One region of the Ligilactobacillus sp. ESL1201 genome, then DNA from elsewhere that is predicted to be linked to it. Evidence: a T-box and tRNA genes for the amino acid it is inferred to sense, from the RefSeq annotation. Region 1 holds a T-box; the other holds one or more tRNA genes.
The links. The T-box of region 1 lies ahead of tyrS (tyrosine--tRNA ligase). A T-box ahead of a tRNA ligase gene usually reads a tRNA of that ligase, here a tRNA-Tyr.

Region 1 (3,424 bases):
TTCGTCAATGCCAACCGTTTGGCGCCTAACGTGCAGTACTACGGCAAGGAAAAAGGCAAGAACGTGTTTATTTTTCACTTGGAAAGTTTCCAGCAATTTTTAATCAACTATAAAGTTAACGGACAGGAAGTCACCCCTAATATCAATAGTTTTTATAACGACCAGCACACGTTGGCGTTTGATAATTTCTTCCATCAGGTTGGTCAGGGGAAAACTTCTGACGCCGAAAATATGATGGAAAATTCTTTATACGGTTTACCGTCAGGCTCGGTGATGACTTCTTATGGTTCGTCTAATACTTTTCAGGCGTTACCGGCGATCTTAGACCAACAAGGTTACTCCACGGCGGCCTTTCACGGCGATGTCGGCAGTTTTTGGAACCGGGATAATACCTATAAGTCTTGGGGTTACCAGTACTTCTTTGATGAAGATTATTTTAAGGATAAGGCTAACTATAGCGTCGGTTACGGGTTAAAAGACAAGATCTTTTTGAAGCAATCGATCAAATACATCGAGCAGCTGCCCCAGCCGTTTTACGCTAAGATCATTACCGTCACGAATCATTATCCTTATGAATTGGATAAACCTAACCAGACGATCCCTAAAACGACGACTGGCGATAAGACGGTCGATGGTTACGTGCAAACGGCTCACTATTTGGACCAAGCATTTGGCGAATTCATGAATTATTTGAAGAAATCCGGTTTGTACGATAATTCGTTGTTGGTGGTTTACGGCGATCATTACGGGATCTCTAACAACCATAAAAAGGCGATTGCCCAGTTATTAGGTAAAAAGACGGTCACCGATTACGACTTAGCGATGTTTCAGAAGGTGCCGTTAATGTTGCATGCTCCTAATTTGAACGGCGGACTCAACCACACTTATGGTGGCGAAATTGACGTGATGCCAACCTTGATGGACTTATTGGGGATCAAAAATGACGATACGGTCCAACTAGGACAGGATCTACTGGCTAATTCGCGCCGTCAGACGGTGGTCTTTAGAAACGGTGATTTCGTTTCCCCGCAATTTACTAAGGTCGGAGGCAAGATCTACGATCACACTGGCAAATTGGTGAAACTGACTGCCGCTCAGCAAAAGACCGTCAAGCAAAAGGAAAGTTACACTACGCATGCGCTGAGTTTGTCCGATAAGATCGTGACCGGCGATCTATTACGTTTTTACACGCCAAAGGGATTTACCAAGATCAACAAGGCGGATTACAGTTACAAGCGTAAGGACGGCATGAAAAAGCTCAAACAAGCGCAACGCCAAAAGACGAGCTTGCGCCAGCAAAAAGGTGAGACACAAGACCTATTTGAAACGGACGCGCCGGAATTAAACAAGTAGAGGGTTACTAGTCCAAACGTAAACTATCTGGAAATTTTCTAAAAAATAAGTTTTTTGAAGAATAATACTGGACTTTTGTGGCTTTAACATGCTAAAATACCCACATGGTCAATGTCAGTTAAATTAGGTCAACGTTAGAAAAGAGGCCAGTTAATGCTGAAGAGTCAAGAGGCTTTGGTAGCAGCGGCGACTTATCTTAAAAAACGAGGGATCAAGAATACGCCCCAACGGCAGGTGATTTTAGCTTATTTAATGACCTCCCACGAGCATCCTTCGATTGAGATGATTTATAACCACGTGCGCCAGAGCGGTTATAATGTGAGTTTAGCAACGGTTTACAACACTTTAGAATTACTAAAGAAAAATAAATTAATTATCGAAGTGACCCCGGATAATACCGGACACATGCGTTATGATTATTTTGTTGAGCCGCATTATCACGTAATTTGTGTTAACTGTAACCGGATCGAAGATGTTTATGACGATTCGTTTAAGCAGTTAGAAAAACAAGCCCAAGCTCAGACCGGTTTTCAGATCACGGAAAGTCAGTATGAAGTCTACGGTTTGTGTCCGGAGTGTCAAGCTAAACAAGCGGTAGTAGCTAAGTAAGGTAATTTGATAGTAAATGCGGAAGTAACGCAGTAGGTGGTTGTAGTTAGTGAAGAGACTTGGTGGTTGGTGCAAACCAAGCGGCGCAAGCACACGAAGTACATTACGGAGCAATTAACGGGTCATTTCGTTATCAATGTCAAAGAGATTATCATGTTTGATAATAAATTGGGTGGTAACGCGGAAATTTTCGTCCCTGGTATTCATGTGAATATCAGGGACTTTTTTGTTACCGATCAACTAAATGGAGGGACTAAAAATGGAAGATATTATTGCAGATTTAAAATGGCGCGGTGCGATCAATCAGGTAACGGACGAACAGGCTTTGTACGAGCTATTACAAAAGAAATCCGTTGGCTTATATTGTGGGGTCGATCCGACCGGCGATAGTTTACATATCGGGCATTTGATCCCGTTTATGATCTTGAAAAGGTTTCAGTTGGCCGGTCACCGGGCTCATATCATTATTGGTGGCGGCACCGGTTCGATCGGTGATCCTTCGGGGCGTAATTCCGAGCGGGTCTTACAGTCGATGGACGTGATCCACCACAACGAAGATTCTCTAACGGCTCAAATGGAAAATTTATTTGGTGCGGATAATATCGTGATCAAAAATAATTACCAGTGGTTGTCACAAATCGATCTGCTGACATTTTTACGTGACTACGGCAAATTATTTAACGTCAATACCATGTTAAACAAGGAGGTTGTGGCCTCTCGTTTAGAGGTGGGAATTTCATTTACCGAATTCACTTACCAGATCTTGCAGTCGATCGATTTTCACCATCTCTGGCAACATGATGACGTCCAGTTGCAGATCGGTGGCGCCGATCAGTGGGGCAATATTACGGCCGGCATCGACATGATCCATAAATTGGAAGGCTCACAGGCCCAGGCGTTTGGCCTGACGATCCCGCTGATGTTAAAGGCCGACGGGACTAAATTTGGTAAGACCGCCGGCGGCGCATTGTGGCTTGATCCGAAAAAGACTACGCCGTATGAATTCTACCAGTTCTGGTTGAATCAAGACGACCGTGACGTGGTCAAATACCTGAAATACTTCACTTTCCTGTCTCATGCTGAAATCTTAGACTTGGAGCAGGCCGTAAAAGATCTTCCGGAAAAAAGAGAAGCACAAAGGAAACTAGCACAAGAAGTGACGGAATTTGTTCACGGCAAACAAGCCGTTGATCAGGCCGAAAGGATTTCACGTGCGCTGTTTTCGGGCAACGTTGCCGACTTAACGACGGCAGACATTGAGCAGGGCTTTAAAAACATGCCGGCAGTCAAGTCCACTAGTGAAGCGACTAATATTGTTGAGTGGCTGGTCAATACCGGGATTGAAAAATCAAAACGCCAAGCACGCGAAGACGTTAATAACGGCGCAATTTATATCAACGGTCAGCGCATCTCGGACGTAGAGTTTACCGTTGATCCGGCGCAAAAATTTGGCGGCCGGTTC
Region 2 (3,424 bases), 650 kb from region 1:
AGGAGGAATTTGGTTTATGAGTGAGCCAACATTTTTAGGGCATCCCCGTGGCTTATCGACATTGTTTTTCACTGAAATGTGGGAAAGGTTTAGTTATTATGGCATGCGAGCCATCTTGCTATTTTACATGTATTTTGCCGTCAGCAAGGGTGGCCTGGGTTTTGACAAGGTCACGGCCGCTTCCGTGATGTCAATTTACGGTTCGTTAGTCTACCTTTCAAGTGTGGTCGGTGGTTTTGTCAGTGACCGTTTGTGGGGCAGCCGCCGGACCGTTTTTATCGGTGGAGTTTTGATCATGTGCGGGCATATCGCACTGTCGTTGCCGTTAGGAAAAGTTGCGTTATTTATTTCGATCGCTTTGATCGTGATGGGAACCGGGCTATTGAAGCCTAATATTTCCGAAATGGTCGGTAGTTTGTACGCCGAAGATGACGTACGGCGCGATTCTGGCTTTAATATTTTTGTTTTTGGGATCAACATGGGCTCGTTTGTAGCGCCGTTGATAGTTGGTTATTTAGGGCAACAAATCAATTTTCACCTCGGCTTTTCGCTAGCAGCGATCGGGATGTTTTTTGGCTTGGTACAATACACGATCGATGGTAAGAAATATTTGCCACGGGAGAGTTTATATCCAAGCGATCCAATCCAGCCGGATGAATTGAAGAAAGTTATCCGCAATTCACTGTTAGGAATTTTGCTTGTAGTGCTAGTTTTCGTGATCATGGGACTATTTAAATTATTGAGCGTCGACAACGTAGTCAATTTGATCAGTGTAGTTGCGATCTTGATTCCGGTTTATTATTTTGTTTTGATGCTGACCAGCAAAAAGGTCACTAAAAAGGAACGCTCTCATGTTTGGGCTTACGTGCCGCTGTTCATCGCTTCGATCCTCTTTTGGTCGATCGAAGAACAGGGTTCGGTGGTTTTGGCACTGTTTGCTCAGGACCAGACGCGGTTGTCGCTTGCCGGTTTTCATTTTCCGGCCAGCTGGTTCCAGAGTGCTAACCCGTTGTTTATCATGTTATACGTTCCGTTTTTCACCGTTTTGTGGACGAAATTAGGTAACAAACAGCCATCTTCGGCACGGAAATTCTCCTACGGATTATTTTTTGCCGGGATCTCATTTTTATGGATGATGTTACCGGGGATGTTGTTCGGGGTAAATTCGAAGGTTGGTCCTTTGTGGCTGATCATCAGTTGGGCGTTGGTAATTGTCGGTGAAATGTTGATTTCGCCGATCGGTTTATCCGTCACCAGCAAACTAGCACCGAAAGCCTTCCAGTCACAAATGATGGGAATGTGGTTTTTAGGTGATGCCGCCGCCCAAGCGATCAACGCTTTGATCGTGCGGTTGTATACCCCGCAAACTGAAGTCGCATACTTCGGAATTGTCGGTGTAGTCACGATCGTCTTCGGTATTATTTTATTATTTGTAGCACCACGGATCGAAAAATTGATGGCGGGAATTAAGTAGAAGATTACAATAAAAACAGGAACTAGGTCAATAAGGACCTTGGTTCCTGTTTTTTTGGGGCTCTGTACTAACAAGCGTTGGTTTTTCGTCTGATATAGAGCCCGATTAAGTCTATCGTTTATGGAGACAAAATCAGGAGTTGAGCCAAAACAAAATTTTGTTTTGGCTCAACTCCTGATATGGATCGGTAATCAAATTGGGATAGCTGGATTCGAACCAGCGAATCACGGGATCAAAACCCGTTGCCTTACCGCTTGGCTATACCCCAATGATGGTGGAAGAGAGTGGATTCGAACCACCGAACCAAAAGGAGCGGATTTACAGTCCGCCGCGTTTAGCCACTTCGCTACTCTTCCGTCTGTCATATTCGACTTAGTTATAATACACAATTTTGGCAGAAGATGCAACTATTATTTTCAGAGTATGTCATTCACATCTGATAATGTCTTAAGTAATCACACGAGAAAATGTCTCAAATAACTAGAAAAATTCCTCCGCTTCTGCCAAAATAATTAGGCAAATTATACAGCGGAGGATCTTATGAGAAAGGTTTACTTAACGATGAAAGAAGCACACAAATATCGAATTATCAAAAACGTAGCTGAAGGTAAAATGCCTAAAACTAGAGCTGAGGTTCAACTAGGGGTAACCAGACGTCAGATTGATCGGTTACTTGTCCGTTACAGAACAATTGGTAAATCAGCTTTTATTCACCAAAATCGTTTGAAAAAGCCCAAGCACGCACTTTCCCAAACAACACGTTCAACTATCGTTGAACTGTATCAAACAAAATACGTCGGCGCTAATTTCACTCATTTTACGGAATTATTAGCCGAACATGAAGACCTTAAATTCAGTCGGTCAACAATCGCTAATATCTTAAAACAAGCGAATATTTTATCGCCTAAGGCTCATCGGCGAACCAAACGACTGCACCGAGAAAAGCTCCGAAAACAAGCTATGAAAACTAAAACAGTCGCTAAATCAGATAAAATTTTAATTCCAGGAGAAACTCACCCTAGTCGCCCACGTAAAAAATATTTTGGTGAATTAATCCAAATTGACGCTAGTGACCACTTATGGTTTGGCAAGCAAAAAAGTCATTTACACGTGGCAATTGATGACGCAACTGGAACTATCGTTGGTGCTTACTTCGATCATCAAGAAACCCTCAAGGGTTACTACCACGTTTACCATCAGATCCTAACCAATTATGGCATTCCATATGAATTTTTCAGTGATCGGCGAACGGTATTTGAATATCAACGCAAACACCAAAAACAGGTTGAAAATGATACTTTTACGCAATTTGGTTATGCTTGTCAACAACTTGGAACTAAGATTTCGACCAGTTCTATTCCACAAGCAAAAGGGCGAGTTGAGCGTCTCTTTGAAACGCTACAATCTCGCCTAATCACTGAATTACGTATTCATCAAGTAGCTACGCTAGCTGCGGCCAATGTATTCCTAGATTCCTACATCGAAAGATACAATGCGCAGTTTGCCCTACCGATAAATGATACCACATCAGTGATGGAAAAAGCACCCGTAACAACTAAATTAAATCTAATTTTGGGCACTTTAACTACTCGTAAGATCAATACAGGTAATCACTTTTCATTCCATAAACAGGCTTATTTACCGGTCACATCGACTGGAAAAGGAGTTTATTTTCAACGTGGGACAGAGGTGTTGGTTATCAAAGCCTTTGACGGTGAATTGTACGCTTCGATCGCTGAAGGTTTATATCGTGTGCGTCGCTTAGCGGCACATGAGTTACGATCCCAGGAATTCGACGCCGTACCTCAAAAACAAAAAGCGAAAAGAAATTACATTCCACCGCTTTCGCATCCCTGGAAAGCAGCCAGTTTTAACCGCTATTTAGCTAAACGCGGGATCACACAAGCAGAATTTGAACAGGAGCGCTACGCTTAGCACAGCTTTTTTCGT

Region 2: it has a tRNA-Tyr gene. The T-box ahead of tyrS (tyrosine--tRNA ligase) is inferred to sense a tRNA for this amino acid. The anticodon was not compared.

What each region holds. Positions count from the first base shown of each region.
Region 1 covers NZ_CP196362.1:703,926-707,349, forward strand. Annotated here, with positions in the region: gene ACSYSK_RS03610 (LTA synthase family protein) at 1-1,353, shown strand, start outside; gene ACSYSK_RS03615 (Fur family transcriptional regulator) at 1,507-1,962, shown strand; T-box leader at 1,975-2,163, shown strand; gene tyrS (tyrosine--tRNA ligase) at 2,222-3,424, shown strand, end outside.
Region 2 covers NZ_CP196362.1:1,349,999-1,353,422, reverse strand. Annotated here, with positions in the region: gene ACSYSK_RS06820 (peptide MFS transporter) at 17-1,474, shown strand; tRNA gene ACSYSK_RS06815 (tRNA-Gln) at 1,671-1,742, opposite strand; tRNA gene ACSYSK_RS06810 (tRNA-Tyr) at 1,747-1,830, opposite strand; gene ACSYSK_RS06805 (ISNCY family transposase) at 2,036-3,409, shown strand.